One region of the Comamonas sp. AG1104 genome, then DNA from elsewhere that is predicted to be linked to it. Evidence: predicted binding sites of a transcription regulator. Region 1 holds the regulator's gene; the other holds the start of a gene.
What was found. Region 1 encodes LexA, which represses DNA repair genes until DNA is damaged. Its sites were predicted from a motif close to ACTGTATNNNNATACAGT; they were not measured.
Positions count from the first base shown of each region.

Region 2: DFO48_RS08220 (DNA topoisomerase IV subunit B) is a predicted target of LexA. The motif match lies at 4,343-4,360, and genes of this name have one in related genera.

Region 1 covers NZ_QQAS01000005.1:300,537-315,050, reverse strand. The annotation lists gene DFO48_RS16090 (amidohydrolase family protein) at 1-1,178, opposite strand, end outside; gene DFO48_RS16085 (universal stress protein) at 1,369-1,821, opposite strand; gene DFO48_RS16080 (hypothetical protein) at 2,093-2,374, opposite strand; gene DFO48_RS16075 (FABP family protein) at 2,539-3,180, opposite strand; gene DFO48_RS16070 (DNA breaking-rejoining protein) at 3,265-3,594, opposite strand; gene DFO48_RS16065 (hypothetical protein) at 3,765-4,073, opposite strand; gene DFO48_RS16060 (hypothetical protein) at 5,131-5,457, shown strand; gene DFO48_RS16055 (universal stress protein) at 5,764-6,225, opposite strand; gene DFO48_RS16050 (hypothetical protein) at 6,370-6,615, opposite strand; gene DFO48_RS16045 (hypothetical protein) at 7,035-7,457, opposite strand; gene lexA (transcriptional repressor LexA) at 7,628-8,299, opposite strand; gene DFO48_RS16035 (asparaginase) at 8,382-9,365, shown strand; gene adk (adenylate kinase) at 9,642-10,298, opposite strand; gene kdsB (3-deoxy-manno-octulosonate cytidylyltransferase) at 10,688-11,464, opposite strand; gene DFO48_RS16020 (Trm112 family protein) at 11,468-11,659, opposite strand; gene lpxK (tetraacyldisaccharide 4'-kinase) at 11,757-12,800, opposite strand; gene DFO48_RS16010 (GntP family permease) at 12,896-14,305, opposite strand; gene DFO48_RS16005 (LysR family transcriptional regulator) at 14,511-14,514, opposite strand, start outside.
Region 2 covers NZ_QQAS01000002.1:771,471-785,984, forward strand. The annotation lists gene DFO48_RS08200 (hypothetical protein) at 1-1,057, opposite strand, end outside; gene DFO48_RS08205 (class I SAM-dependent methyltransferase) at 1,094-1,696, opposite strand; gene DFO48_RS08210 (SDR family oxidoreductase) at 1,778-2,590, opposite strand; gene DFO48_RS25795 (hypothetical protein) at 2,633-2,764, opposite strand; gene DFO48_RS08215 (MFS transporter) at 2,781-3,977, opposite strand; gene DFO48_RS08220 (DNA topoisomerase IV subunit B) at 4,394-6,364, shown strand; gene DFO48_RS08225 (lytic transglycosylase domain-containing protein) at 6,419-7,285, shown strand; gene parC (DNA topoisomerase IV subunit A) at 7,326-9,716, shown strand; gene DFO48_RS08235 (methyl-accepting chemotaxis protein) at 9,922-11,583, shown strand; gene pdxY (pyridoxal kinase PdxY) at 11,600-12,493, opposite strand; gene DFO48_RS08245 (RidA family protein) at 12,656-13,114, opposite strand; gene DFO48_RS08250 (ComEC/Rec2 family competence protein) at 13,326-14,267, shown strand; gene DFO48_RS25860 (YdaS family helix-turn-helix protein) at 14,209-14,505, opposite strand.

The DNA.
Region 1 (14,514 bases):
GTGCCCCAGCCCGTCTTGATGCCGTACTTCTGCGCCATCTCATAGGCGCGCACCGTGCCCTGGGCCACGCGCGACTGGCTCTCGCGGCGCACTGCATCCGTATAAGGGTTGGCGTCCTCGTCCTGTAGAAACGGCTGCAGGCTCCACCACACGCCTTCGTCGCGCATCATGCGCACGCTTTCCTCGTCGGCCAACTGGCCGTGTTCGATGCTCTTCACGCCTGCTTTGATGGCCCGCTTGATGCCTTTGGGCGTGTAAACATGCGACATCACATAGGTGTTCCAGTCTGCGGCGGCTTCCACGCCAGCACGCAGCTCCTTCTCGGTGAACTGGGTGCTGTCCAGCGGGTCGTACATCGATGCCACGCCGCCGCCAGCCAGCATCTTGATCTGCGAGGCACCCAGCATCAACTGCTCTCGCACGCGGCGCAGCACCTCGGTCTCGCCATCCGCAATCATGGCCACGCCGACTTGCTCCACCATGCTCAGCGACTCGTTCGCCGCACGCGGGATATCGCTGCGCAGGCGGAAGTCGCCATGGCCCGAAGTCTGAGAAATCATCGCCCCGCTGGGGTAGATGCGCGGGCCCGGCACCATGCCCTCGTCGATCGCGCGCTTGAGCGCAAAGGCCGGCCCGCCCGCATCGCGTACCGAGGTGAAGCCGCGCATCAGCGTGCGCTGCGCCTCTTGCGCGGCGGAGATGTAGAGATAGCCCAGATCTGCCGTCATGGCCGTCATCTGCGGCACGGCCGCCAGCATGGTGTGCCAGTGCGTATCGATCATGCCCGGCATCACCAGCTTTCCCTGGCAATCGATCACCTGGGCGCCTTCCACCTTCTCGCCGGCAGAGGGCAGGGCAGCAATCACCTTGCCCTGGATCAGCACCTGCACGCCCTGGCGCACGGACTTGCCCGTGCCGTCAAACAGGCGCAGATTGGTCAGCAACACGGGGCGGTCGGCCTGCTTGGGCATGCCGCCGGCACCGGGCTCGGCCGCATGCAGGCCCACGAACGGCGCCATCATAGCGGCCACTCCGCCCACAAACATGCGGCGCGACATATCGGTCATTACCCGCTCATGCAGCAATTGGCACACCACGCTGTCGCAGGTGCAGGCTCTGGGGCGAATCGGGCCGGTCTTCCAGGCCAGGTCGCCGTCAGTAGCGATTGCGTTACTCATCTGCTCTCTCCCCTTGTGCTGAATGAACAAAGACGCCGCGGCAGGCGTGACAAATGGAACCGAAGATTCACAATTTGATGCACCGATGCTACACGACGATCGGACCATGAAAAAGCGCCCCACCGCACGAGGGCGATGGGGCGTTGCTTGCATGATGAGAGCGGCCGGGTCGTGACTGCGCTGCAGCCGATCAGGCTTGAACCGGGCGGTGCACCAGAACCGGAATGCTGCTGTTGACCAGTACGCGCTGGGTCTCGCTGCCCAGCAAAATGCCGGCAATGCCCTTGCGGCCGTGTGATGCCATGCAGATCAGGTCGCAGTTACCCTCCTGCGCCTGCTTGATGATGGCCTGATTGATGGAGATATTCGTTACCCGCACCGTCTGGCAGGCCACGCCCTCGGTCTTGGCAATTTCCAGGGCAGCGTGCAATACCTGATCTGCTTCCTTCTGGGCGCTCTTGTCGAACTCGGCGGAGTTGTAGGCGATCAGCGCCTCTGCTCCGTAAATCATGGCTGCGTAATCCGGCATCACATACAGCGCCGTCACCTGTGCGCCTTGTTCCTTCGCCAGCTGTATGCCTGCGCGCAGCGCGGCCTCAGAGAGTTTCGAGCCGTCCGTAGGAATCAAAATGTGCTTGAACATATCCAGCCTCCTTGCGCATTGGTGCGCGTCTTGTTGCCAAATCAATTCGACCTATCAGCAAACTCATACTCACACTCCAGGGCTGCTAATGCAACACCTTGAAATGAGTATTCAGACGGTTTCTTGATGGAAATCAAATCCATGAAGGTGCAGGTAAAAGCTGCCTCAAGCCCTTATCCATAAAGCGTTAGAGGTTATCAAAAGCAGACTATTCGCGGCGCTGGGCGCGTTGAGTCAGGCGTTGGACGCTGGCTGCTGCCAGCTTGGCCAGTCAGGCATCGGCCGCGCCGATGATTCCAACGTCGGCAATGCGCCACAGCAGGTTGTCGAAGGAGGCCGGCATCAGGTCCGTCGCAATCGGCTGTGCATTGGTAGGAGGGCGGCGTAATTCAGTTTCGGCAGGTGGCTGCTGTGCGCTCATTGGTCGGCATCGCTCTGTATCAAAGGTCGTGAACGCACTGCGGTGCGCCCAGACAGCAGCCTTCGCGACCAGATTGAAGGCCTGCGCCATGCGCTGAGTGTCGGCAGCCTGCTGGGAATGGCCTTCATGCATTGAAATGCATTCATACAGGCCAGTTTGAAGGCAAGCGCCTTCTTTCCCGCAAGGTCCATGGCCAGCATGCGTAAGGCCATTACGGACGATGCAGTAATCGGGGAGTGTGCGCCCTGTGGAACCAGTGAATTCGGCCGGGGCGTGGAGTCCTTTGATGGCGCCAATCAGATTTCAACTGCGGCCCTTGCCGTGGGGTTGGGAGTGGGCTCGCCAATCTTGTGCAAGGTGTTGCGGTCGGTGTGGGCAAAAGGCTCGCTCTGACCAGGGATGGTCAATGTGGTTTCCTGCTCGTACGACCAAGTGCCGTCCGAGTGCTTGGTGACGGTGATGGTATAGGCGTCGGTTCTGAAGGCGTGTTCCAGAAATGGGTTGCTGGAGATGCCGTTGACGGTGGAGCCGCGCTCTGCCCTGAGAGTGAAGCTGGTGGCGTCGGCCGTGGTCTTGCCTGTGGCCATGGCGGTCTGTCCGCGCGGGATGGTCAGGGTCTGGATGATGTTGCCGGTGGCAGGCTCCCACAGCCAGTAACCGACCTGGTCGTGAAAGGTTTCCACATCGTCAGGCTTGACGATGCGTGTGTGGTAACGCAGGCCGTAGAAGAGCTGTGGCCCGTTGGTTTGCGCGTCGATGGGCTGGCATTCCATGTGCTCGATAAAGGCCTGCTTTTCAGGCCCGTCAGCCTTGGGATTGATATCCAGGCCGCGCTTGCCGGTCCAGATGCCGGCCATGCCGGTCAGGGGGCCGAGGTTGGCCAGAGTATTCACATCCGGCGTGGGCTCGGTGTAGATGTCTTTGGGAAAGTTTTCCATATCGTGTAACGGGCTTTCACTTTGAATCTGTTGAAGCCAGTTTACAAGCCATGGACTGAGGGGTTCTTGATGGCAGTCAAGCTGTCAGGTGCTTTCTTCGGTGGTGAGCGTAAAGCGTGCACTTTCGCCGCGCTGGGCGGCTTCACGCGTGAGGAAGATCAGCACGCGATAGCTGGCACCACGCTCGATGCGGAAGGTGCAGATGTTGTTGTTGGCCGAGCCTTGGCATAGAGGCTGGGCAGAGCCGTCCTTGAAGACGTTCATCTGGCTGGACGGGTTGTTGGTGTTGAGCGTGACGGTCATGCGCTGGAAGGGCCGCGTTTCGAGCCCGTATTGCACGATACCGTTGCCCGTGATCTGGCCGCTGTAGGAGTTGGTGTAGCCGCCCGGGGTTGTAAAGGCGGCCTGTGCCATGGAGCTGCTGCTGAGATGTAGCGTCATTAGACTGAGCAGGGCAGCAGTTGCAAGCATCGGTTGGAAGCGGGTCATGCAACTCTCCTGAATGTGTTGGACAGGATGGCGCTCCTGGCGCAGCGGCGGGTGTCTATGCCGACAGCCAAGCCACCATCCCCCGCCGCCGCACCCTAGCGGCAGGAGACATTGCGCCAACTGAATTTGCCGTCGTTAAAGAACTCTGTCCATACCGACATGATGGGAGCCTGACGGTAAGAGAACGTAATCTGGTTAGGGATCTTTGGTCCTAGTGCGGCAGGCTGTCCATCCTTGTCGAAGACCTTGACGATGTAGAGCGTGACGCCTCCGTCCTCGTCTGTGTGCAGGACTACCCGGTAGTCCTTGGTGAAGAGATCCCAGTCGAATTGCTTGGTCACATACGTGTGCAGACGGACAAAAGCGCGGTTCGCGTTTTTGGCGGCAGGATTAACTTTTCTCATGACGACACTCCCTGTTGCTCAACGACTTGCCGCAGGACCTGCGAGCTGACATTTCATTGCATTTGACTGATGTTGTATCAAGCGGATGTAAGGAAGTATGTAGGCACTTACAGATCGCGCTAATGGATAGACCAGATCTGATGTGTGAGCTTCTTTGAAGCGCTGAGGAGGTGCTTTGCCGGTGCCGCTGTCATCTTTTCTTGATGAAGTGGCCGTGCTAAGTAACTGAGTGAAAAGATAGATTTTTTTAATGAAATCTATCCTGAGCGGGCGTGGGTTTGAGCGTAGAAGTTGCCTGATGAAGGCAATCTTTAGAGGGGTACATTGAGTTTCAGGATCACGATGTTCGAGGCTTGGGTCGTTGAAAGGATGGCTGAATAGCTTGCCGGAATTCCAACAAGCAAGTCATCGGTAGGTGCTCCCGGGATACTTCGCAGAGTGGGGAGTGCTCTTGCTGGCAGCGCTGTTTTCGTACTGCTGCTTTCGAGTCTCATGCAGGTTGATCTGGGCCACATGGGGGGAGCTCAATCATGCGCCATGCGCCGGCCTGCCCAGCCCCTCAATCTGTGAGGCCAGGGCAACCAAAGGCGCAGGGCGCAGGAGTCTGCGTGGTCGATGGAACCGCCCTGAATGGCACCAGGTTGGCCTGCAAAGTACGCACAAAGAGCATCTGCATATAGCCAAATACTTTTTTGATGGGTACTGTTTCGCCGAGATCACCGGAAGGTGTGGTGGCTGAGCAGCTGGCAAGCGTCCAAAAGCCAGCTTATCAAATCCTTGAGATATGCCACCTTGCAGGCTCAGGGTTCATCCTGGCTCTGGCCAGTCTCGCTCTGCCAGTGTCTCTCAGGCCAGTCATCAAGCAGTGTTAAACCCTGAACCTATTGGTGATGTAGATTTTGTTTCTGCTGCACTTTTCGGTAAATTGGGCGTAGGAAAATTCTGATTTTGATGTGCAAGTGGCGATCTAGCCCGGAGCCCTACTGAATTAAAAAAGCCCATGTCCCACCACCTGCAATACACTTTTGCCTCCCGTCTAGATGCCTGGATCAGGCATATGAAGCTGGCCAAGCCTTGTCATACGCAGCAGATGGCTTATGAGCTGGTGATCGACAGCTGGGTGCAAACGAATGCAGAGCTTGGTGCTTCGCAGGAATTTTTGAAGGCCTTGCGCCGGCGTCGGCTGTGCGAGGAGCATGGCTGGCGGGGGGTGAATACGAGCGTTGCACACTGGGATCTGGATGATGCACACACTGTGCGGATCTATCTGCACGAAGACGGCTCCATCGTCGTGCAGCAAATGGACTCGCAGAATCTCCAGATTCTGTTCACCTTGCCTGGGCATCGTGAGCGATTGGGAGAAGTATCGGAGCGATGTGCTTAGCAGCCAAAAAAATGCCCGCGCAAGGCGGGCAAGTTTCGGGGTCCTCTCGATCCGGTTCTGCAGCTCACACAGTCAATGCATTTGAATAGTTGGCTGAGGCGCTACTTTGGTCTCAATCGCCGTTTATCGCTCTTGCACTGTTGCTGACGCGTTTGAACGGTTGACAGGTTGCCCCATCGGGTGCGGCCAGCAACTCCTGATTGGCTGGCCTGCATATTGCAGCCATGACTTGCAAGTCGCTTGAGCCCATCTTGTATCGAGGCAAGCGTGCGACATGCAGGACTGCTATTCGATATTTCTGGCTCCTTAATGTTTGCCGGTGGAAGCGGGCCGGTGTACCAGCACCGGGACATGGCTGTGGGTCAGGACGCGCTGGGTTTCGCTGCCCAGCAAAATTCCGCCGATACCTTTGCGACCGTGTGAAGCCATGCAAATCAGGTCGCATTGCAATTCCTGCGCCTGCTTAACAATGGCTTGGTAAACAGAGGCGTGGGTGACCCGCACAAAGTTGCAGGGTACGCCTTCAGGTCTGGCAATCTGGTCAACGAACTGCAAAGCCGCATCTGCATCGCTGTTGGCACTTCGCTCGAACTCTGCGCTGTTGTAAGTCAACAGTGCGTCTGCGCCGTAGATGATGGCGCGGTAGTCGGGCATGACATAAAGGCCGGTCACCTTGGCGCCTTGCTCACGCGCAAGCAGAACGCCAGCACGCACGGCAGCCTCTGACAGTTTGGTGCCATCGGTGGGAATGAGCAGGTGCTTGAACATGTTCAGCCTCCTGATGCCGGAAGATGTGCCTGAGAATCAATTTATTCCAATATTTCGAGCCGCGCAATGCCTAGTTTTTGAATGCGGCACAGTTGTAGATAGGAGGTAAGACTCTGTAACGAGGGTCGGTCGCGTCGAGTTGTCTCATTCCTCGGGCGAAGAGGGAACGCGATTGAGGATTTCGCCAGTGGCCTCTATCTCGAACTGCTGTGGATTGAGCCAGTTGACCTCCTGGTGATCGGCAGTTTCAAAGTAAATGGAAGATGGACGTATGGAGACTCCATGCGGCATGTCGATCTCATCAAAACTCTGATAGACCAGAATCAGGCGCAGATCTCCATTGGCGTCTTTGGCCTGTATGTGCTGCAAGAGCTTGCGGTAGGCACTCATAGGACGCCCTCGTTGACATGTGTATATGAATGTTTCCACTGTCGAAGAGGTGCCGCAATACCCTGATCCGGGTATCCGTTCTGACGGATATTCGCGCCTGACAAGGAGTTCTGCAGACTGCGAGGCTTGTGCGAAATGCGTTCCGGCTGACAGGCCCAGGCAGAGCATCGGCAAAAAATTTACATGGCGATCCAGATCGTTCGGCGCAAATACAGAGGGCCCGCACTGACGATATCGAGTTTTTCGCCTATGCACTGTGGGTAGAGTTGTCTGGCGCCATATCTGCCAGCCGATGGATCAAGAGCGTTGAGATGGCTTGCTGTCGGATGCATATGGTAGCTTTGTTGCATCGCCTGCGGGCCTAGCGCGGGTCGGGCTCGGGGCCGCATCAATGCAGGCAGTCAAACCTCACTGTGCTTTCAGACTTGCGGGGCTGTTTGCTCATGGAGTGCCATACGCTCCAGCGCGGCGCAGACATCGGCCATGCGTCCGCAGATCAGCAGGCATTCGGGCTGCTTGCTCGGTTCTCGCTGCACGATTTTGAGAAGCCGTGGAGAGGCCGCTTGCATCGACTGGTCGGCTATTGGCGAGTGCAGCTCTGGGGTCGCTGCAAAGACCTGAGGGGGAAGCGTTTTGCTGCCCAGACGACTGCGGCTGCGGTTGGCGCGGATGACAGGGACGCCGATCTGCTTCGCCTTTGGACGATTGGTAGTGAAGGACACGTGCTCTGCAGCGGTTTCGCTTGCGTCATCGGAGCTGAAGTTCGGGTTGAGCGACAGCGTGGCAGGCAGGCTTTTCAGGGTCAGGCGTGTCAAAGCCTGCAGTGATGTGGCGAATCCCATTTGGCAACTCCTTTTGATGACCTTGCGGCATGGATAAGGGCAGGATTGCATTCTTTCGGCAAAGCTCCGCCCAGGGCGAGGCTCAACGGCTTCGCGCCTACCACCTGGGCTTGAGAGGGGAAGAGGCTCGGTGCCTCCGCTGCATAGACGGAGGAGGGGTCGTCTGCCCGTTACATGAACATGCTGTTGCGGATAAGGCCTACAGCCAGGCCTTCGATGGCGAATGGTTCTTCAGGATCGACGTGAATGATCTTGTAGTCGGGGTTCTCGGGCAGCAGCTCGATACCCTGAGGAGTGCGCTTGAAGCGCTTGACGGTAACGTCATCACCGAGGCGGGCCACCACAATCTGGCCGTTGCGCGCTTCATGCGTAGCCTGTACCGCCAGCAGGTCGCCGTCCATGATGCCCGCATCACGCATGGACATGCCACGCACTTTGAGCAGGTAGTCGGGCTTGGCGGCAAACAGGCTGGGCTCGACCGAATAGCTTTGATCGATATGTTCCTGGGCCAGAATAGGCGAGCCGGCAGCGACGCGGCCAACCAGAGGAAGCACCAGCGGTGCCAGGGCCGTCAGCGGCAGCGCAAAGCTGGCGCCGCGTGCCGCATTGATGTTGCGCACGGTATCGGCGCGCAGGCGAATGCCGCGCGATGTGCCGCTGACCAGGTCTATGACGCCCTTGCGGGCCAGTGCCTGCAAATGCTCTTCTGCAGCGTTGGCCGACTTGAAGCCAAAGGTACTGGCAATCTCGGCCCGGGTAGGGGGCGCACCCGTGCGAGCGATGGTGGACTGGATGAGGTCCAGAATCTGCTGCTGGCGGGGAGTGAGCTTGGGGTGGTCCATGGGCATTCCTTGATCGATCGATGATGAATACTGTGTGTTCATCCAGTACCTGTATTTTTAATCAGTTTGAAGAGGACTGCAAGTGGAACGTGACAAAAATATCGTCATCCTGGGCACGGGCGGCACGATTGCAGGTGTCGCCGAGCAGGCTGGCGCCAGCGTGGGCTATCGTGCGGCCCAACTGGGCGTGGCTCAGCTGTTGCAGGCCGTGCCGGACCTGGAGCGCGTTGCTGCTGCGTCACTGCAGGCGGAGCAGCTGGCGCAGCTGGACAGCAAGGATATGGATCACGCGACCTGGCATGCACTGGCGCTGCGCTGTGCCGAGCTGCTCGCGCGAGATGATGTGAGCGGCATTGTCATCACCCACGGCACCGACACCCTGGAGGAAACCGCCTGGTTCCTGCAATGCGTTCTGCGCCCGGCAAAGCCCGTGGTGCTGACATGTGCCATGCGCCCGGCCACAGCCATCTCGGCCGACGGTCCGGGCAATCTGCGCGATGCCGTGGCCTGTGCGGCCGATACGCAGGCTGCTGGTCGCGGTGTGCTTGCCGTGGTGGCGGGCCGGGTGTTCAGCGCACGCCAGGTGCGCAAGGTGCATCCCTACCGTGTGGATGCCTTCGATGGCAGCGGCGCCGGTCCGCAGGGCTGGGTGGAAGAGGGGCTGCTGCGCTGGGCTACGGGCGGACTGCCTGGGGCTGCTGCGGCTGGCTCGCCTGCGATCGCTTTACCGCCCGCAGGTCAATGGCCCCAGGTGGAGCTGCTGCACAGTCATGCGGGCTGCAACAGTGCAGTGGCGCTGGCGGTGATGCAGGCCTGGCATGCGGCAGGCGTGCGTGCCGTGGTGGTGGTGGGCACGGGCAATGGGACGGTCCATCAGGCATTGGGGCCAGCCCTGGACTGGGCGCAGGCGCAGGGCATGGCTTTGCGCATCACGACCCGGTGCGAGGAGGGACAGGTGGTGCAGGCCGAGGGAGCGCTGGATGGCCGTGTGAGCAGCCTGCCGGCGGCCAAGGCCCGAATCAGCCTGATGCTGGAGCTGATGGGCTGGCCTCGCGCATTGGGTTGATGCTCTTATTATGAGAGCTTCTGGCCTTTATTGATACAGAGTATCTATGCTGTTTTGGTTTGAAATCCAATGAGTGTAGGCGCAGGCAGCTATGAATATTGATGGCTCCAACGCCATCCTCGGTACAGCTTTTTCGCACCGGACTGATGTCGGCCGGAAGGGCGGGAGCACGAGCTTCAAGAACAAAAAAGGCCGGTGAGGACACCGGCCTTTTTTGCCCAGAGATGCCTGGCCGCGAAAAGTCGGCAAGGCTCCATGAGCGAGTGATCAGGGCGATCAGGAAGCCAGAGCGGCCAGAGCGCGTTCGGTGATTTCTTCAACGCTACCTGTGCCGCTGATGGCGCGGTACTTGGGGGCCGCTGCTGCATCGGCCTTGGCCCAGTTGCTGTAGTAGTCCACCAGAGGACGTGTCTGGCTGCTGTAGACGTCTAGGCGCTTCTTGACGGTTTCTTCCTTGTCGTCTTCGCGCTGCACCAGGTCTTCACCGGTCACGTCGTCCTTGCCTTCCACCTTGGGAGGGTTGAACTTGACGTGGTAGGTGCGGCCAGAGGCGGGGTGGCTGCGGCGGCCGCTCATGCGTTCGATGATGGCGTCGAAGGGCACGTCGATTTCCAGCACATAGTCCAGTTTCACGCCGGCGGCCTTCATGGCGTCGGCCTGGGGGATGGTGCGGGGGAAGCCGTCAAACAGGAAACCCTTGGCACAGTCGGGCTGAGCAATGCGTTCCTTGACCAGGTTGATGATCAGATCGTCGCTGACCAGTTGGCCGGCGTCCATCACGGCCTTGGCTTGCAGACCCAGAGGGGTGCCAGCCTTGACGGCGGCGCGCAGCATGTCGCCCGTGGAGATTTGAGGGATACCGTACTTTTGGCAAATGAAGGCCGCCTGAGTGCCTTTGCCGGCGCCGGGTGCACCCAACAAAATCAGTTTCATGGAAATCCTTGAGGAGAGTAGAAATTCTTGCTGGCCCAGGCAGACGGGTGGTCGTCCGTAGTCCCCGGGCCGTATTTTTTCGCGGGCAAGGATAGCACGCACAAGACCAACACAGGCTTACACAATTCAGTCAAGGCTGTCACAAGTGCGGCCAATTGAAGGCATGGATCCGCTGCAAACGCGATTGCTGTAGTTGTAATCCAAGTGCCGAAACCGTTACATATGCTATTTTGACTATGCGGAAAGTATAGCGATCAGCGCTTTCCTGGACTGGCCCAGGGCCCTTTGGGCTGCTCTGGCCGGCGGGGCTGCTGCTGGCTTGATGCGGGAGCATCCCTGGAAGAAGATGGCCTGCGCACCGGTGTCGCCAAGGTGCGCAGGTCTTTTTCTCAAACAGCAAAAACAGCGCGCACGCGCTCAAGGTCTTCGGGCGTGTCGACGCCGGCACCCGGTGCATCGGGCGTGATATGCACGGCAATGCGGTGGCCGTGCCAGAGGGCGCGCAACTGCTCCAGCTGCTCCATGGCTTCGGTCGGCGCGGGTGCCAGTTGTGGGAACTCGCGCAGAAAACCGGCCTTGTAGCTATAGATGCCAATATGGCGCAGCGGTGTGAAACCTGTGTGACCGGCCTTGGGGGCCGCCGTCTGCCACCAGGCTTCATCGCCGTGGTCGCGCGAGAAAGGGATGGGCGCGCGGCTGAAATAGCTGGCCAGACCCTTGGCGTCACAGACCACCTTCACCACATTCGGGTTGCGGTAGTCCGTCAGGCTGTCGATAGGATGAGCCGCCGTGCCCATGCTGGCTTCGGGGCGGGCCAGCAGCAGTTGTGCTACGGCTTCGATGAGCTTGGGGTCGATCAGCGGCTCGTCGCCTTGCACATTGACGACCACCTCGTCGCCAGACAGGCCCAGTTGCGCACAGGCTTCGGCCAGACGGTCGCTGCCGCTTGGATGATCCTTGCGCGTCAGAATGGCCTGGACGCCATGCTCTGCGCAGGCCGCCACAATGCTCTCGTCGTCGGCCGCCACCACGCAGCGGGCTGCGCCGGCCACAGCCGCGCGCTGGGCCACGCGCACCACCATCGGCAAGCCGGCAATATCGGCCAGCGGCTTGCCGGGCAGACGGGTCGAGGACAGACGGGCCGGGATCAGTACCGTATAGCTCATGACTTATTGCTTTTCTTCTTCCAGCTCGTCGTCGGACAGTGTGCGGGCTTCGTTTTCCAGCAGCACCGGGATGCCGTCGCGCACGGGGTAGGCCAGACGCGCGCTGTGGCTGATCAGCTCCTGATGCTCGCGGTCAAAGCGCAGCGGGCCCTTGGTGACGGGGCAGACCAGCAGTTCGAGAAGTTTGGCGTCCATGGGATATTCCTGCAAAACGGGATGAGGGTGCCAGCAGGGGGCTGGCGCTGCAAAAAAGGGGTGATCAGCCGAGGCCGATCCATAGGCTCAATGATAGTCAGGCTGGCTTGCCATCGCGGCGAATATTGGCGTTGGCCTTGGCCAGCTGCGCATCCAGCAGTTCCCAGAAGGCCTGCGGCAGCTGCAGCTTAAGGGGCACGGCCCAGGCTTCGGGATGCCTGCGCCAGAGCTTGACGGCGTCTTTTTCGGTGCAAATCAAGGGCTTGTCGTTTCCCAGCTTGCGCGAGAAGCTCTCGAAATCATAGTGATCGGGCAAGGCCTGGGTCGCTGCCGGAGTGATTCCCTGGGCGGCCAGCATGGCAAAAAAGGACTCGGGGCGTGCCACGGCGGCCACAGCCTCCGGGCTCCGAGCGGCCAGGCTGTGCAGCGGGATGCTCTGGCCATGGCCGTTGCAGGCAGTGTCGGCCAGGCTGCGCTGCAGCGCGAATGCGGGGGAAGTGCCCAGCGGCCTGGGCGGCTGGCCGGCATGCAGTGTGGCCGTCACCGGACGGGGCCAGGGCTCGCGCAACGGGCCTGCGGGCAGCAGAAAACCGTTTCCGACCCCTTCATCATTGAAGACGCACAACTCCACATCGCGTGCCAGGGCCAGATGTTGCAGGCCGTCGTCGCTCACGATCACATCGACCTGCGGGTAGCGCTGGCGAAGCGCTTGCGCCGCCTCCAGACGCCTGGAGGCGACAAAGACCGGTACGCCGGTGCTGCGGGCCAGCAGGGCTGGCTCGTCGCCGACTTCGCTGGCGGGGCTGTCCGGCAGGGCCTCGCGGCAATCCTGCCCGTTCTCGATCCTGCGGCCATAACCACGCGAGATGATGGCCGGCTGCCAGCCCCTGGCCTTGAGGTGGGCCACCACGGCCTGAGTCACGGGGGTCTTGCCTGCGCCGCCTGCAATCACGTTGCCGACGACGATGACTGGCAGACCCGTGCTTTGCTGGCGGCTGCGCATGCGCCTGGCGTTCCAGGCCTGCAGCACTCCATAGAGTAGCGATAGCGGCCACAGCAGCCAGGCACCCGCTCCACGCCGGCGCCAGAGTGCGCGCAAGCCATGTTGCGAGGAGGATGCTTGGACGGTGTTTTGAGGCATAGGGGTTCGGATCATACGGGCGCGGCCGGAGTTCCTGCAGCCAACGGGCCTGCGTGAAGCGCAAATACCTGGGCCCTGACCCCGGGAGCTTGGGATCAAAAGCTGCCAAACAGGCTGCCCAGCGCCACGATGACGGCAAGGGCAGCGACGGCAGGGACTATGGCCACCATGGCAATGTCCAGATAGGACTGGCGATGCGTGAGCCTGCAGATGCCCAGCAGAGTGATGACGGCGCCGTTGTGCGGCAAGGTGTCCAGTCCGCCCGTGGCGACGGCCGTGACGCGGTGCAGCAGCTGGGGCGACAGGCCTGCAGCCTCGCCCATCTGCAGCCAGGTGCTGCCCAGGGTCTGCAGAGCAATGCTCATGCCGCCCGAGGCCGAGCCGGTAATGCCGGCCAGAATGTTGATGGCGATCGACATTGAGATCAGTGGGTTGTCCGGGTAGATGTTGAGCACCGCATCGCGTATCAGCGTGAAGCCTGCCAGCGAGGCGATGACCGCACCGTAACCGACCTGGGAGGCAGTGTTCAGCAGCGGCAGGGCCGAGGCGCTGGCGCCTTCGTCGAGCAGTTGCTTGAGCTGTGGCAGGCGGCTCCACCACAGGGCGACCAGCAGGCAGATTGCCGCGGTCAGGGCCGCAATCACGGCCCAGATGCCGCGCAGCGCCTCGATGCTGGTGGCGCCGAAACGGGCTTCGGCCAGATAGCGCGTGTCCAGACCTGCAAGCACATGCACCGATAAAAGGTAGTTCAGAGCGATCACCACGGCAACAGGCAGCAAGGCCTTGGCCAGCTCCAGGTGGCTGGGGGCGGCCTCTGCCGCTGGAGCAAGTTCGTCTGCTGGCTGCTGGGCTTCATCCTCGGCGGTAAAGCCTTCGCCTCTGGAGCGCGCCTGCGCGCTGCGCCAGTGCAGCCACCACAGGCCGAGCATCAGCATCACGGCTGCGGCGATCAGGCCCAGTCCCGGTGCGGCAAATGGCGTGGTGCCGAAATAGGGCATGGGTATCGCGTTCTGGATGGCCGGCGTGCCGGGCAGCGCCGTCATTGTGAAGGTAAAGGCTCCCAGCGCAATCGTGGCCGGCATGAGGCGGCGCGGGATGTTGGCACGCCTAAAAAGTGCCTGGGCGATGGGATATACCGCAAAGGCCACGACAAACAAGGAAACGCCGCCGTAGGTGAGAACGGCACAGGCCAGCACCACGGCGAGTATGGCGCGCCGCTCGCCCAGTGCTGCCGCAATGCCCTGGGCAATGATGTGAGCCGCCCCCGAGGCTTCCATGAGCTTGCCGAAGACCGCGCCCAGCAAGAACAGCGGAAAGTAGGCGATGACAAAGCCGCCAAGGCTGACCATGAAGATCTGGGTGTAGCTGGCCAGCATCAGCCACGGTGCACCGAAGGCTACGGCCAGCAAGGCTGTCAGTGGCGCCAGCAGCAGCACGCTGACGCCGCGATAGGCCAAAGTGATGAGTAGACCGAGTGAAAGAACGATGCCCAAAATGCTGATCACATGCACCTCCCTAAGCAAACCGTTCAGTCACGGCGTTCAAGTCAAAAGCAGCGCAGTCTGTGCCGCGCCAGCAGCCGCCTGCCGCAGAAGCTCGATTCTGCTCTGCTGCTGCGGCTCAGCTTCACCCCACAAGTGCTGCGCTGCAGGCCCATCGCGCAGCCTCATCGCGACACAGTTATGACAGCGCCGGGCCGGCTCGCGCCGCTCAG
Region 2 (14,514 bases), on a different contig from region 1:
ATTCGTCCTGTTCCTCGTTGTAGTCGATGCTGCTGAGCCCTTCGTGCAGCAGCGCGAGGCTGGGCAGGCTGCGCAGCTCCTGCATGTTTTCCTGCCCCGGTGATCGGCAGGCCATGACCTGGGGTGTGACGGCATAGGCGTCGCGATAGCCCTCGGAGGGCGATACCAGCCAGATGCCGTTCAAATCCTTGATGCCGGACTTCGCACCTTCGCCCGGCGTGGTCTCGGGGTAATGCACGCTCAGGTGCTCGCCAGAGACAAAGGTCATGCTCGCGCCTTCCAAGGGACGCTGCAGCCAGCGGCCATAGGGCGTGACCATGCCCACAGGCCAGTGGTCGCGCTCGGCCTCGCTTTGTGGCTTCAGGCCCGTGCGCGGGTGCAGCCTGGGCATGACGTAATAGCTTTCGGTCGCTTCGTCCCAGGCGCCATGGTGGCGCGGCTCGTAGTGATCGGCCAGCCAGGCGGGCCAGTCTTCTTCGCTTTCCTGCTCGATGACCTCGGTGCGGGCAATGACAGAATCGCTCCACCATCCCAGATGGGATTGCGGCGCCCGCTTCAAGGCCTGCAGGGATTCGGGCAGCTCGTCGCCGCTGCAGCTCCATTGCCGGCATAGCTCGCGCTGGGCCTGCAAAAAGGTCGTGAACTCTGCTTCATCAAAGTCATGCGGACATAGCGTGGCGCAGTCCAGCAGCAGCCATTGGCGCGTGCTGGTGCTGATGGTGTGATCGATTTGCTGCCATTGCTTCTTGACGGAGTCGGGCCAATGCGCAGGGCTTTTTGCGGGCAGTGGCTCAATCACGCTCCTCAGCCATTGCCAGCGGGCCCGGACCTGCTCCATGGGTGCGGCCAGTGCCGAGAGGCTTTGCTTGTCCTGGTAGGCGCTGCAGGGAACCAGTTCGGGCAGATGCCGTGCATCGCCCAGCAACACGCTGAACAGCAGCGGCGTGCTGCTGAACCATTCGGCCCAGCCGTCGCAGCTGCCGCCGGGCTCTGCAGGCCATTCTGTCGAGGCACTGGGGTGTTCGTTGTGGGCAAGCAGCAGGGCGTAGGCGGGCATGGCAGTCGGGCAGATCGGGGTGGGCAAGAGGGGGCGTCAGGCTTGCACAAGTGCTGCTGGTGCGGCAGGTGCGGCCGCGCCATCGGGCCGGATGGCGGCAATGCGCTGCACCACGCGCGCGGGCTGCTCAAGCAGACCGTGCTCGTAGGCGACGATGCTCCAGCCGGCACAGACTTGCAGCAGCTCGCCGGGGGCGAGCAGGAAGTCCTGGCGCGAGGGCTTGCCATAGGCCTCGTTGCCCTGGGCGAAGGTTTCGTAGAGCAGCACGCCGCCGGGCTTGACGCTGTCCAGAATCTGCGGCAACAGCGGACGCCACAGATAGTTGGTGACGACCACGCCATCAAAGCTGCGGCCCGTCAGCGGCCAGGCGTTGTTTTCGATGTCGGCGGTAATCGTCTCGGCGATATCCGCCACGGACCGGGTCGCCTCCGGCGCCCTGTCCACGCTGGTCAACGCGTGATTCAAGGCCGAGAAGAAACGGGTATGGCGGCCCATGCCGCAGGCCAGGTCCAGCACCGATCCCTGCGGGCGTACCAGATGGGCGAAGCGGGCAATCCAGGCAGAGGGCGCCGGCGCGCAGTGGCTGGCGGTCGTAGCAGGAATGGGGGCGGGTGCGGGAGGCAGGGAGTGGCTGGTCATCTTGCGAAAACTATAGCAGTGCCCGCAGCCAAATCCTTGCATGCCTTGTGCGTCGCTGCGTCGGCAGCAGCTCGCGCCGGCTCAGTGCGGCTTCACATCGTCCTTGAGCGCGGCCAGTGCCATGTCTTCCACCATGCCCGGGGCGATCAGCTTGATGAAGCGGCCCAGCTTGCCCTTGCCTGTCATCACCACCTCGCGCTGGCGGCGCTTCAGGCCGTCGAGTATGAGGCGCGCGCATTCGGCCACCGTCATCGCGCCGTCTTCCCTGAGGCCGCTGACGCCTGCGGCTTCGCCTCTGGCGTTGTAGCCGTGGTAGCGGATGCGCGTATCCACCACGCCGGGGTAGGCGGTGGTCACGCTCACGCCGGCGGGTTTGAGCTCGATGCGCAGGGCTTCGAAGAAGCCTGCCATGGCGAACTTGCTGGCGCTATAGGCCGTGCGGCCCGGCACGCCGATCAGCCCGGCCAGCGAAGACACTGCGACGATGGAGCCCTGGCTGGCCTTGAGGTGCGGCAGCGCCGCATGGGTGCACCAGACGCTGCCCCAGAGGTTGATGCGCATCAACCTCTCATACCAGCCCAGGTCCTGTGCGCTGACCTGCTCGAACAGCGCATGGGCAGAGACTCCGGCGTTGTTGATCAGAGCGTCCAGCCCGCCAAACTGCTGCACGGCGGCGTCGATCAGCGCGCGGCACTGGGCCTCTTCGCTCACATCGGTGGGAACTTCCAGCACCTGCGTCCCCAGGGCCCGGCATTGCTCTGCCACGGCTAGCAGATTGCCGGCATTGCGCGCGGCCAGCGTCAGCTGCAGCCGGCTGCCATGAGTTTGTGCCAGTTGGCGGGCCATTTCGGCGCCTATGCCGTCCGAGGCTCCGGTGATGATGATGCGGGCCATGCTCTCTCCCGGCCATGCCGCCTGGGCCGGTTGCCCAAGAGCTCAGAAGCAGGCCCAGACCTGGTCTGCCAGTGTGAGCATGAATTCCGGTTGCAGATACAGGGCAAACACCGCCAGCAGCAGCACGAGCACGGCACACCAGATGGAGATGCGTTGCCAGAGTTTGAGCTGCATGGTGGTGTCTCCGGTATCAGGCGGCGCTGGGCGCGCGTCGCACAATGGCTGTCTCGCGCACGGGCAGGTTGACGACGGCGGCAAAAATGCCCAGGGCAATCGAGATGTACCAGACCATGTCGTAGTTGCCGTTGATGTCGTAGAGATAGCCGCCCAGCCATACGCCCAGGAAGCTGCCGATCTGGTGGCTGAAGAAGACAAAGCCGCCCAGCATGGACAGATGCTGCACGCCGAAGATCTGGGCGATGGTGGCATTGGTCAGCGGCACGGTGGACAGCCACAGAAAGCCCATGGCGGCGCAGAAGGCATAGACCGACCAGGGCGAGAGCGGGGCCAGCAAAAAGGCCACGGTGGCCACCGAACGCAGACCGTAGATGCCCGACAGCAGATAGCGCTTGGGCAGCTTCTGGCCCAGATTGCCGGCCAGATAGGTGCCGAAGATATTGAACAGGCCGACCAGGGCCAGCGAATAGCTGGCCACATGGGGCGCCATGCCGAAGTCCTTCAGATAGCTGGGCATGTGCACGCCGATGAACATGACCTGGAAGCCGCAGACAAAGTAGCCCGCCATCAACAGCAGAAAGCTGGGGTAGGTCCAGGCTTCCCTGAGTGCCTGGCCCACGGTCTGCTCGCGCTTGATGGGCGTGCTGCCGCCAAAGCCCGGCTCGCGCAGGCCGAAGGCTAGCGCGGCAATCAGCAGCGCGAACAGCGCCAGTATCAGCAAGGCATTGGACCAGCCGAACTGCGCGATCAGCTTGCCCTCCACGGGCACCATGAAGAACTGGCCGAACGATCCTGCCGCTGCGGCCACACCCATGGCCCAGCTGCGCCGCGCCACCGGAATCTGGCGGCCCAGCACGCCGTAGATCACGGCATAGGTAGTGCCGGCCTGGGCCGCGCCGATCAGCACGCCGGCGGTCAGCAAAAACACCGTGGAAGTGGGAGACAGCGCCATCCCGACCAGACCCAGGGCGTAGAGGACGGAGCCGCCGATCAGCACCTTGAAGGCGCCGATGCGGTCGGCCAGCATGCCGACGAAGATGCCCAGGATGCCCCAGGACAGGTTCTGCACGGCAATGGCCAGGGAAAAGTTCTCGCGCGTCCAGCCCATCTCCTGGGTGATGGGCTGCAGCCACAGGCCGAAGCCGTGGCGTATGCCCATGGAGAGCGTGACGATGGCGCCACCGCACAGAAGAATCTGCGCCATGGACATGGGGGCTGGAGTTGTCTTTGTAGTCATGCCGTGTGTGCGAAAAAGGGCTTGGGGGCGGTCAGCACACCACTGTAACGAAACCCGCTGTTTTGCGCCTGCACAGCTCGTCACATGCGTGGCAGTCCGGCCTGCCAGAATGCGATGGCAGTGCTGGGTTGCGTGAATGCGCAGCGAATCAGAAAAATAAAAAAGTGAGCGTCTTACGTAGGATTAATAAATGATGTAGGTAAAAAACTATATGAAATCTATGAATTGCATGCAGTACAAGCTATCTTTTTAATAGTCTTCTCTACGATAAAGATCCGGTAAAAACACGTTGCCAAGACAGATGTTCGGGCTTTGTGCAAGAGTATTGGGAGTAAACAACTGTGAATTTATCCAGCTCTCATCTGGAGAGGCTACTACAATCCGCCCCCATGGCAGTCAAACCGTCCAACGAATATTCCGAAGGCTCGATCCGCGTTCTCAAGGGTCTGGAGCCTGTCAAACAGCGTCCCGGCATGTATACGCGTACCGACAACCCCCTGCACATCCTGCAGGAGGTGATCGACAACGCGGCCGACGAGGCGCTTGCCGGCTACGGCAAGAAAATCAAGTTCACCATGCATGCCGACGGCTCCTACAGCGTGGAGGACGACGGGCGCGGCATTCCCTTTGGCCTGCATCCCGAGGAGAAGGCGCCCGTGGTGGAGCTGGTCTTCACGCGTTTGCATGCGGGCGGCAAGTTCGACAAGGGCAATGGCGGCGCCTACAGCTTCTCGGGCGGTCTGCATGGCGTGGGCGTGTCGGTGACGAACGCGCTGGCCACGCGTCTGGAGGTGCAGGTGCACCGCGACGGCCAGGTGGCCACGCTGGTGTTCTCGGGCGGCGATGTGATCGAGCCGCTGAAGGTGCGCCCTTTGCAGGCTGGCGAGCGCAAGCAGGGCACGACGGTACGTGCCTGGCCCGATGCCAAATACTTCGAATCCTCGGCCCTGCCCATGGGCGAGCTGGTGCATCTGCTGCGCAGCAAGGCCGTGCTCATGCCCGGGGTGGCCGTTTCGCTGATCAACGAAAAATCGCGTGACACCCAGAGCTGGCAGTTCAAGGGCGGTCTGCGCGACTATCTGGCGCAGAGCCTGCATGGCGAGCCCGTCATCCCCCTGTTCGAAGGCGAGGGCTTTGCCGACAAGAACAACGACAGCTTTGCCGAAGGCGAGGGCGCGGCCTGGTGCGTGGCCTTCACCGAAGACGGTGCGCCGCTGCGCGAAAGCTATGTCAACCTGATTCCCACCACCGCTGGCGGCACGCATGACAGCGGCCTGCGCGACGGCCTGTTCCAGGCCGTCAAGGCCTTCATCGACATGCACTCGCTGCTGCCCAAAGGCGTCAAGCTCATGCCCGACGACGTGTTTGCGCGCGCCAGCTATGTGCTCAATGCCAAGGTGCTGGACCCGCAGTTCCAGGGCCAGATCAAGGAGCGCCTGAACTCGCGCGATGCCGTGCGTCTGGTCTCGGGCTTTGTGCGCCCGGCGCTGGAGCTGTGGCTCAACGAGCATGTGGACTGGGGCAAGAAGCTGGCCGAGATCGCCATCAAGGCCGCCCAGACCCGCCAGAAGGCCGGCCAGAAGGTGGAAAAGCGCAAGGGCAGCGGCGTGGCCGTGCTGCCCGGCAAGCTGACCGATTGCGAGAGCAAGGACATAGCCGTCAACGAGGTGTTTCTGGTCGAGGGCGACTCTGCCGGCGGCAGCGCCAAGATGGGCCGCGACAAGGAAACCCAGGCCATCCTGCCTCTGCGCGGCAAGGTGCTCAACACCTGGGAGGTGGACCGCGACCGGCTGTTCGCCAACAACGAAATCCACGATATCTCGGTGGCGATCGGCGTGGACCCGCATGGCCCCAATGACGAGCCAGACCTGTCCGGCCTGCGCTACGGCAAGATCTGCATTCTCTCGGATGCGGACGTGGACGGCTCGCACATCCAGGTGCTGCTGCTGACGCTGTTCTTCAAGCATTTCCCCAAGCTCATCGAAGCCGGTCACATCCATGTGGCGCTGCCGCCGCTGTTCCGTGTGGACGTGCCTGCACGCGGCAAGAAGCCGGCCATCAAGGTCTATGCCCTGGATGCGGGCGAGCTCGATGCCATCATCGAAAAATGCGCCAAGGACGGCGTGCCGCGTGAGAAATGCCAGGTCAGCCGCTTCAAGGGCCTGGGCGAGATGAATGCCGAACAGCTGTGGGAAACCACGCTGAACCCCGATACGCGTCGTCTGCTGCCGGTGCAGTTCATGAATCTGGACTTTGCACAGTCGGAAGCCGTGGTCACCAAGCTCATGGGCAAGGGCGAAGCCGCCGCTCGCCGCGAGCTGATGGAGCTGCATGGCGATGCCGTGGAGGTCGATATCTAGGCGGGCGTTGCCAACGCCTGCACTAGCGGTCACTACCGGCCGATGGAGCCAGCCATGCACAAGCCAATGTTCGATGTCTCAACCAGCCAGCTGCCTGCGCGCGGCGGGTTCGCGTCTGTGCGTTTGCGACGTGCGGTGGCGGCTGCCTTGCTGGCGGGCTCGGGCTGGCTGGCCATGGCGCCGGCGGCACATGCCGATCTCTGGGCCTATGTCGACGAATTCGGCGTCACGCACTTTGCGGCCGAGGCGCTGGACGAGCGCTACAAGCTGTTCTTCAAGGGCGAGCTCTACGACAGCAGCCAGCCGGGCCTGCAGCTCAAGCAGGACTCGGCGGCCGAGGGGCTCAACGCCCGCACCCGTATGCAGAGCTTTTTCGAGGTCTCGCCGCGCTACAAGAGCGTGAGGCCGCATCTGCAGAAGGCGGCCGAGAGAACCGGCGTGGACTACGACCTGATCAAGGCCGTGATCGCCGTGGAGTCCGGCTTCGATGCCCAGGCCGTCTCGCCCAAGGGGGCTGTCGGTCTGATGCAGCTGATGCCGGCCACGGCCGAGCGCTTTGGCGTGTCGGCCAGCAAAAAGCGCAGCATGCAGCAGCAGCTGGCCGACCCGGCCGTGAACGTGCCTGCCGGCGCGCGCTATCTGAGCTATCTGATGGACTTGTTCCCGGGCCGGCTCGATCTGGTGCTGGCCGCCTATAACGCGGGCGAAGGTGCGGTGCAGAAATTCGGCAAGGCGATTCCGCCCTACAAGGAAACAATGAATTACGTCAAGGCCGTCACGGGCATTTACGAGCAGCTGCAGGCAGCCAGGCCCCTGAGTGGCCGGCTGGCTGCGGCCGGCTCGGCTGGCCGCAGCGGCTCCCGCATACGCATGACTCTGCCGGGCGCAGCCTCTGCGGCTGCGGACGCGCAAATACCTTGAGTCGCCGGATCGGCGCAATTTGGAAAATCACAAAGAATTCATGAGCGATCAAACCACACTGGATTTGTCTCAACAAGCCGCTGGCGATGCACTGGACCTGGGTCAATACGCACAGCGCGCCTATCTCGAATACGCTTTATCGGTGGTCAAGGGCCGTGCCCTGCCGGATGTCAGCGATGGCTTGAAGCCCGTGCAGCGCCGCATTCTCTATGCCATGGAGCGCATGGGGCTGAGCTATAGCGGCCCGAACGGCAATACGGCCGCCAAGCCGGTCAAGAGCGCCCGCGTCGTCGGTGACGTGCTGGGCCGCTTTCACCCGCATGGCGACCAGTCGGCCTATGACGCACTGGTGCGCATGGCGCAGGATTTCAACCAGCGCTACCCGCTGGTCGACGGCCAGGGCAACTTCGGCAGCCGCGACGGAGACGGCGCAGCTGCCATGCGTTACACCGAGGCGCGCCTGTCCAAGATCACCGGCCTGCTGCTCGATGAAATCGATATGGGCACGGTGGACTTTGTGCCCAACTACGACGGCAGCACCCAGGAGCCCAAGCAGCTGCCGGCCCGTCTGCCGTTCTCGCTGCTCAATGGTGCCAGCGGCATTGCCGTGGGGCTGGCAACGGAAATCCCCAGCCACAATCTGCCCGAGGTGGCGGCGGCCTGCGTGGCCCTGATCAAGAAGCCGCAACTGCCCGAGGAGGAGCTGCTGGCGCTGATTCCCGGCCCAGACTATCCGGGCGGCGGCCAGATCATTTCATCGAGCAGCGATATTGCCGACGCCTACCGCACGGGCCGCGGCAGTCTCAAGGTGCGCGCACGCTGGAAGATCGAAGAGCTGGCACGCGGCCAGTGGCAGCTGGTGGTGACCGAGCTGCCGCCCGGCGTGTCGGCACAGAAGGTGCTCGAAGAGATCGAGGACATCACCAACCCCAAGGTCAAGACCGGCAAGAAGGCGCTGAGCCAGGAGCAGACCCAGCTCAAGGCCAGCATGCTGGCTGTGCTGGACTGCGTGCGCGACGAGTCGAGCAAGGATGCGCCGGTGCGCATCGTGTTCGAACCCAAGACCGGCAAGATTCCCCAGTCGGAGCTGATCACGGCGCTGCTGGCCCACACCAGCCTGGAGTCTTCGAGCTCGATCAATCTGACCAGCATCGGCCTCGATGGCCGCCCGGTGCAGAAGTCGCTGCGCCAGATGCTGGAGGAGTGGATCGCCTTCCGCTTCCAGACCGTGACGCGACGCAGCCGGCACCGGCTGGAGAAGGTGCTCGATCGCATCCACATCCTCGAAGGCCGTCAGGCCGTGCTGCTCAATATCGACAAGGTCATTGCCATCATCCGCGCCAGCGATGAACCCAAGCAGGCCCTGATCGATGCCTTCAATCTCTCCGAGCGTCAGGCCGAGGACATTCTTGAAATCCGTCTGCGCCAATTGGCGCGCCTGGAGGCCATCAAGATTGAGCAGGAGCTCAAGGAGCTGCGCAGCGAGCAGGGCAAGCTCGAAGACATCCTGGGCAGCGAGGCGACCATGCGCCGCCTGATCTGCAAGGAAATCGAGGCCGATGCCAAGACCTTTGGCGATGCCCGTCGCACCCTGATCCATGAGGAGAAAAAGGTGGTGGCCGAGGTCAAGGTGGTGGATGAGCCCACGACCGTGATCATTTCCGAAAAGGGCTGGGTGCGCACGCGCCAAGGCCACGGTGTGGACGCTGCCACGCTGAGCTTCAAGGCAGGCGATAGTCTCTATGGCACGTTCGAGTGCCGCACGGTCGATCAGCTGCTGGCCTTTGGCAGCAACGGCCGGGTCTATTCGGTGCCGGTATCGGCCCTGCCGGGCGGACGCGGCGACGGCCAGCCCGTGACGACGCTGATCGAGCTCGAAGCCGGCACCCAGCTGCTGTACTACTTTGCCGGCAGCGAAAGCACGCAGCTGCTGCTCTCGGGCTCGGGTGCCTACGGCTTCACGGCGAGCGTGGGCGATATGGTCTCGCGCCAGAAGGCCGGCAAGGCCTTTGTCACGCTGGGCGAGGGTGAGACCCTGTGCGCACCGTCGGTGGTGCATGGCGTGCCCATGAATGCGCGTGCCGAATATGTCGAAGGCGGCGAGCAGGGGGCCGGTTTGCTCAACCCCGCCAGTCATGTGATCTGCGCCTCGGTGGGCGGCCGCATTTTGACCTTCGAGATCGCCGAGCTCAAGGCCATGCCCAAGGGCGGGCGCGGACTGATGCTGATCAGCCTGGAAGACAAGGACCAGCTGGCTGGCGCTGCCGCCTATACGCGCAGCATTCGCCTGGATGGCGTGGGGCGCGGCGGCAAGGCACGTACCGAGACGCTGGAGATCCGCAGCCTCAACAATGCCCGCGGCAATCGTGGGCGCAAGGGCAAGGCTGCCGACCTGGGCTTCAAGCCCCAGGCGGTGACGCGCGTGGAATAAGCGGGCTTGTGCCGCCTGTCAAAAAGCCGCACCAGGCAGGTCCCGGGCGGCTTTTTGTTTTCTGCGGTGCAAGCATGGGCTTGGGGCAGCGCACTACAAAGGGAAATTCCTGCTGCTGACATGGGTTCAGCATGGATACATTTTGTCTCAATGCGCGGCGATGTCTGCGCACAGGCCTTGTGCAGCTTTGTTGGCAGGATATTTTATGCAGCGACTCAAGATGGCCCACAAGCTCTGGGCGGCAGTGTTACTCATCGTGGCGGTGTTGATTGCGGTGATCGGGTTCGCGGGCTACCGCTCCTCGGTCACGCAGCAGGCGTCGGACCAGACGGCGCAGCAAATGCGCTCACGCACCGAGCTGGCGATCGAGTGGATGGGCCTGACCGAAGCCAACGCCGTGCGCACGTTGGCATTGGCGCTGAGCAGCGAGGCGTCGGTGGAGGCGAGCTTCAAGCCCGCGATGGCCGAGACCTCGGACCGTATTTCCAGGGTGCAAAAGGCGCTGCAGGCACTGGCGGTGTCTGCCGAGGATAAGGCCCAGATGGAGCGCGTGTCCGCAGCGCGCCAGCAGGTGCTGACGCTGCGCCAGCAGATTGCCCAGCTCAAGGACCAGGGGGAGGCGGTCCGGGCTCTCGCGCTGGCCGAGCAAAGCTTCAAGCCCGCGATTGCAGCCTATCTGCAATCGCTGCAGGCGTTTGTCGACCTGCAGAAAAAGGCCGCTGCCGACAGCCTGCTGCAGATGGCCGAGTTGCGCATGGCGACCGTGAAGATAGCCGGTGTGGTCGTGCTGTTTGTGGTGCTGGGCATTGCCGCCGGTGCCTTCTTTCTGATCCGCAGCATACAGTCGCCGCTGCTGGCCGCCCAGGTCATGGCCGAGCGCATTGCCGGCGGCGATCTGCGGTTGGGCGAAACCGTGCAGCGCCATGACGAATTCGGCGCGCTGCTGCGCACCCAGCAGGACATGTGCCGGGCGCTCAACGATATGGTGGCCCAGGTGCGCCACAGTGCCGACAGCATTGCCACGGCCAGCGCCGAGATCGCTGGCGGCAACCAGGACCTGTCGGCGCGCACCGAGCAGACTTCCAGCAATCTGCAGCAAACCGCTGCTGCCATGGAGGAGTTCACCAGCACCATCCAGAACAGCGCCAGCAGCGCAGAGCAGGCGCGCAGCACGGCATCGGGCGCGGCCGCCCTGGCCCAGCGCGGCGGCGAGGTCGTGGCTTCCATGGTGGTGACCATGGACGAGATTCGCCAGAGCAGCCAGAAGATTGGCGACATCATCGGCGTCATCGACGGTATTGCCTTCCAGACCAATATCCTCGCGCTCAATGCGGCGGTGGAGGCGGCGCGCGCCGGCGAGCAAGGGCGCGGTTTTGCCGTGGTGGCCAGCGAGGTGCGCTCCCTGGCCCAGCGCAGCGGCGACGCGGCCAAGGAAATCCGTACCCTGATCGGCACCTCGGAGGCGCGCGTGCAAAACGGCATCAGTTTGGTGCAGAGCGTGGGCGAATCCATGGACGATATCGTCAAATCGGTGCAGAACGCCAGCACCATGATTTCCGAGGTGAGCGAAGCCTCGGTCCAGCAAAGTGCAGGCGTGACCCAGGTCAACCAGGCCATCAGCCAGCTCGATCAGATGACACAGCAGAATGCGGCCCTGGTCGAAGAATCGGCCGCTGCCGCGCAAAGCCTGCGGGAGCAGGCCGAGCAGCTGACACAGACGATCAGCATGTTCCGCATGGACGATCTCAGAAGCAGCCGCGTACATGCCAAGGATGCTATTGAGTCGGTAGCAAAAGGGCCCGCCTCGACGGTCCGGCCACGCCCGTCCGGCGCCGCGCGCCAGCCGGCGCTGGCGCACCAGGAGTGAATCGGGTCGCGCCGCTTCAGCCGATGACCGGCACGGCGTCAAAGAGGTGCGCCGGTGCCATGATCTGCTCGCGGCTGGCGACCAGGGGCAGGTCGCGCTGCCCCGATTCGGTGCGCGAGACCAGTGCATACAAGGTGCTCACGGCCCTGGACACGGCATCGGGCACGGCGCGCCCTTGAATCAGATGGCCCAGCAGCACGGCCGAGAACACATCGCCCATGCCGTTGGGCAGGGGGTGCAGGTCGATATAGGGCGTCTGTACCAGCCAGGATTGGTCGGCCGTCACGGCCAGCGTGGCCAGCTGGTCGGATGGCAGATCGTCGGTGCGCAGGCTGGTGATGACGATCAGGGCCGACGGGCTGTGATGCAGCTGCGTGAGCATGGCTCGGGCCGCCCGGGTGGCCGCCTCCACGGTGCTCAGAGGCTGGCCGCCGCACAGCAGCTCGAACTCGTAGTGGTTGGGCGTGATGACGCTGGCCTGGGACAGCGCACGCTTGCGCAGAAAGTCCGGGATGCCGGGGCGCACGAACACGCCGCGCCCCACATCGCCCATGACCGGGTCGCACAGATAGTGGGCTCCGGGCTGGGCGGCGCGCACCTCCTGCACGGCGGCCAGAATGGCTTCGCCCACGCCGGCATCGCCCAGATAGCCCGAGAGCACTGCCGTGCAGCGCGCCAGCACGCCGCGGGCGCGCAGGCCGTCCAGCACATCCTCTACATGGGCGGGCGTGAAGACCTGGCCCTTGAACTCGCCGTAGCCGGTGTGATTGGAGAACTGCACCGTATGCACGGCCACGGGCTCTATGCCCAGCAGCTGCAGCGGCAGCATGGCCGCGTCGTTGCCCACATGGCCGTAGGCGACATGGGATTGAATGCTGAGAACCAGCGGGGGTGCCTGCGTGCCGGGCATGGGGCTCTTTCGTGAGTGGTTGGGATGCTTGCGGCAAGCATCGCGCTGCAAAGATAAAGTGAGCTGCTTGCGCTTATCTATCAAGAAGTTCAGATTGTTTTGTATCTGAAATCTATGAATAGCAAGCGGTATTAGCTCACTTTATGTGAGTGAGCCGAAGTCTTAGCCCAGCTCGGCCATCAGCTCGATTTCCACGCAGCAGCCCAGGGGGATCTGGGCCACGCCGAAGGCGCTGCGGGCGTGCTTGCCGGCTTCGCCGAAGACTTCGCCCAGCAGTTCGCTGCAGCCGTTGGTGACCAGATGCTGCTCGGTATAGCTGGTGCTGGAGTTGACCAGGCTCATGACCTTGACGATGCGCTTGACGCGATTCAGATCGCCGCCGCAGGCATGCTGCAGCGTGCCCATCAGATCCACGGCCACGGCGCGGGCTGCCTGCTTGCCTTCTTCGGTCGTCATGTTCTCGCCCAGCTTGCCGACCCAGGGCTGGCCGTTTTGCTTGGCGATATGGCCGCTGAGGAACACCAGATTGCCGGTCTGCATATAGGGCAGGTAGGCGGCCGCGGGCATGGCCACTTCAGGCAGGGCGATGTTCAGTGCTTTGAGTTTTTCGTAGACGCTCATGACGGGCTCCAAAAAGTGCGAGGCTAAGGGATCGACAAGTTTGACACAGCAGCGGACCCGGGCATTGATTGCCTTGGCACAGCGGCCATAGCTTTTGAATTGATAGCTGCTCGCACAATGAGAGCAAGTGTTTGATGCTGTTTTTGGTGTTCGATACAGGGCAGGGATAGTCGCAATGCTGTGGCTGGGCGCTCCCTCCTAGCATGGCAGCATGCCGCTCCATCAGACTCCAAGCTCCCAGCGTCACCGCCTGTCGTGGCTGGCGCCGCTGTGGGGCTGTGTGCTGGGTGCTGCCTGGCAGGTGACTCAGGCCAGGCTGTGGCATCTGTCGCTCTACCAGATCTTGCTGGCTTGGGGTTTGCTGACAATGCTGTTTGCAGGCAGATGGTGTGGCAGACCCTGGCAGAGCTGGTGGCTGATGCTGTTGGGTGCAGCCTGCTGTGCGGCGGGGCTGACGGGGTGGCGCGCCCATGCCTATCTGGAGCAGACCCTGCCACAGGCGCTGGAGGCCGTGGATCTGCAGGTGGAAGGCCGCATTGCTTCCATGCTGCAGAACCAGGCCAACGGCCAGCGCTGGCGTTTTGTGGTCGATAGCTCGGATGCCGGCGTGCCAAGGCAGCTGGAGCTGTCCTGGTATGGCCCGTTCGGGCAGGTGCGGGATGCCAGCCAGCCTCTCGTGCCTGACTGGTCCAAAGGCGTGGCGCTGAGCCCCGGCCAGCGCTGGCGTTTCACGGTACGCATCAAGCGCCCGCATGGCTCGCGCAATCCGCACGGCTTTGACTACGAACTGCTGGCCTGGGAGCAAGGGGTTCAGGCCACGGGCTATGTGCGCCAGCAGCCCGCGCCCGAACTCCTGGCCGTGACAAACCAATATCCGCTGCAGCGCTGGCGACAGGGCTTGCGCGATCGTATTCAGGGCGAGGCATTGCGCTTGCAGCGCTGGTGGCCAGGTGGTGGCGCAGAGCATGCTCAGGCCGCTCTGGGCGTGGTGGCAGCGCTGGCCGTGGGTGATCAGCAGGCGATTGACCGCAAGGACTGGACGCTGTTTCGCCAGACAGGCGTGGCGCATCTGATGAGCATATCGGGCCTGCACATCACGATATGCGCTCCCCGTTTTTGGGGAATGCGGCAAGTAACGCGTTCAGCGTTTTAGCGGCTTCTGCCTGTATCTCATCTTGGCTGTTTAAACCCTCTACAACCTGCTCAAGCAGTGCGGTTTTTAGGTCGTAACCCGCGATCCTGCATAGCTCAATGCGGTGGGGTGTTGTGCATGTGCGTCGACCGGTTCTCCACGCGCTGATCACTTGCTGCTGGACGTTCATTAGCTCTGCGAGCTTGATTTGACTTCCTGCTTTCTCGATTGCTTGATCGATAAGTGATCTGAGGGACATGTTTTTTCT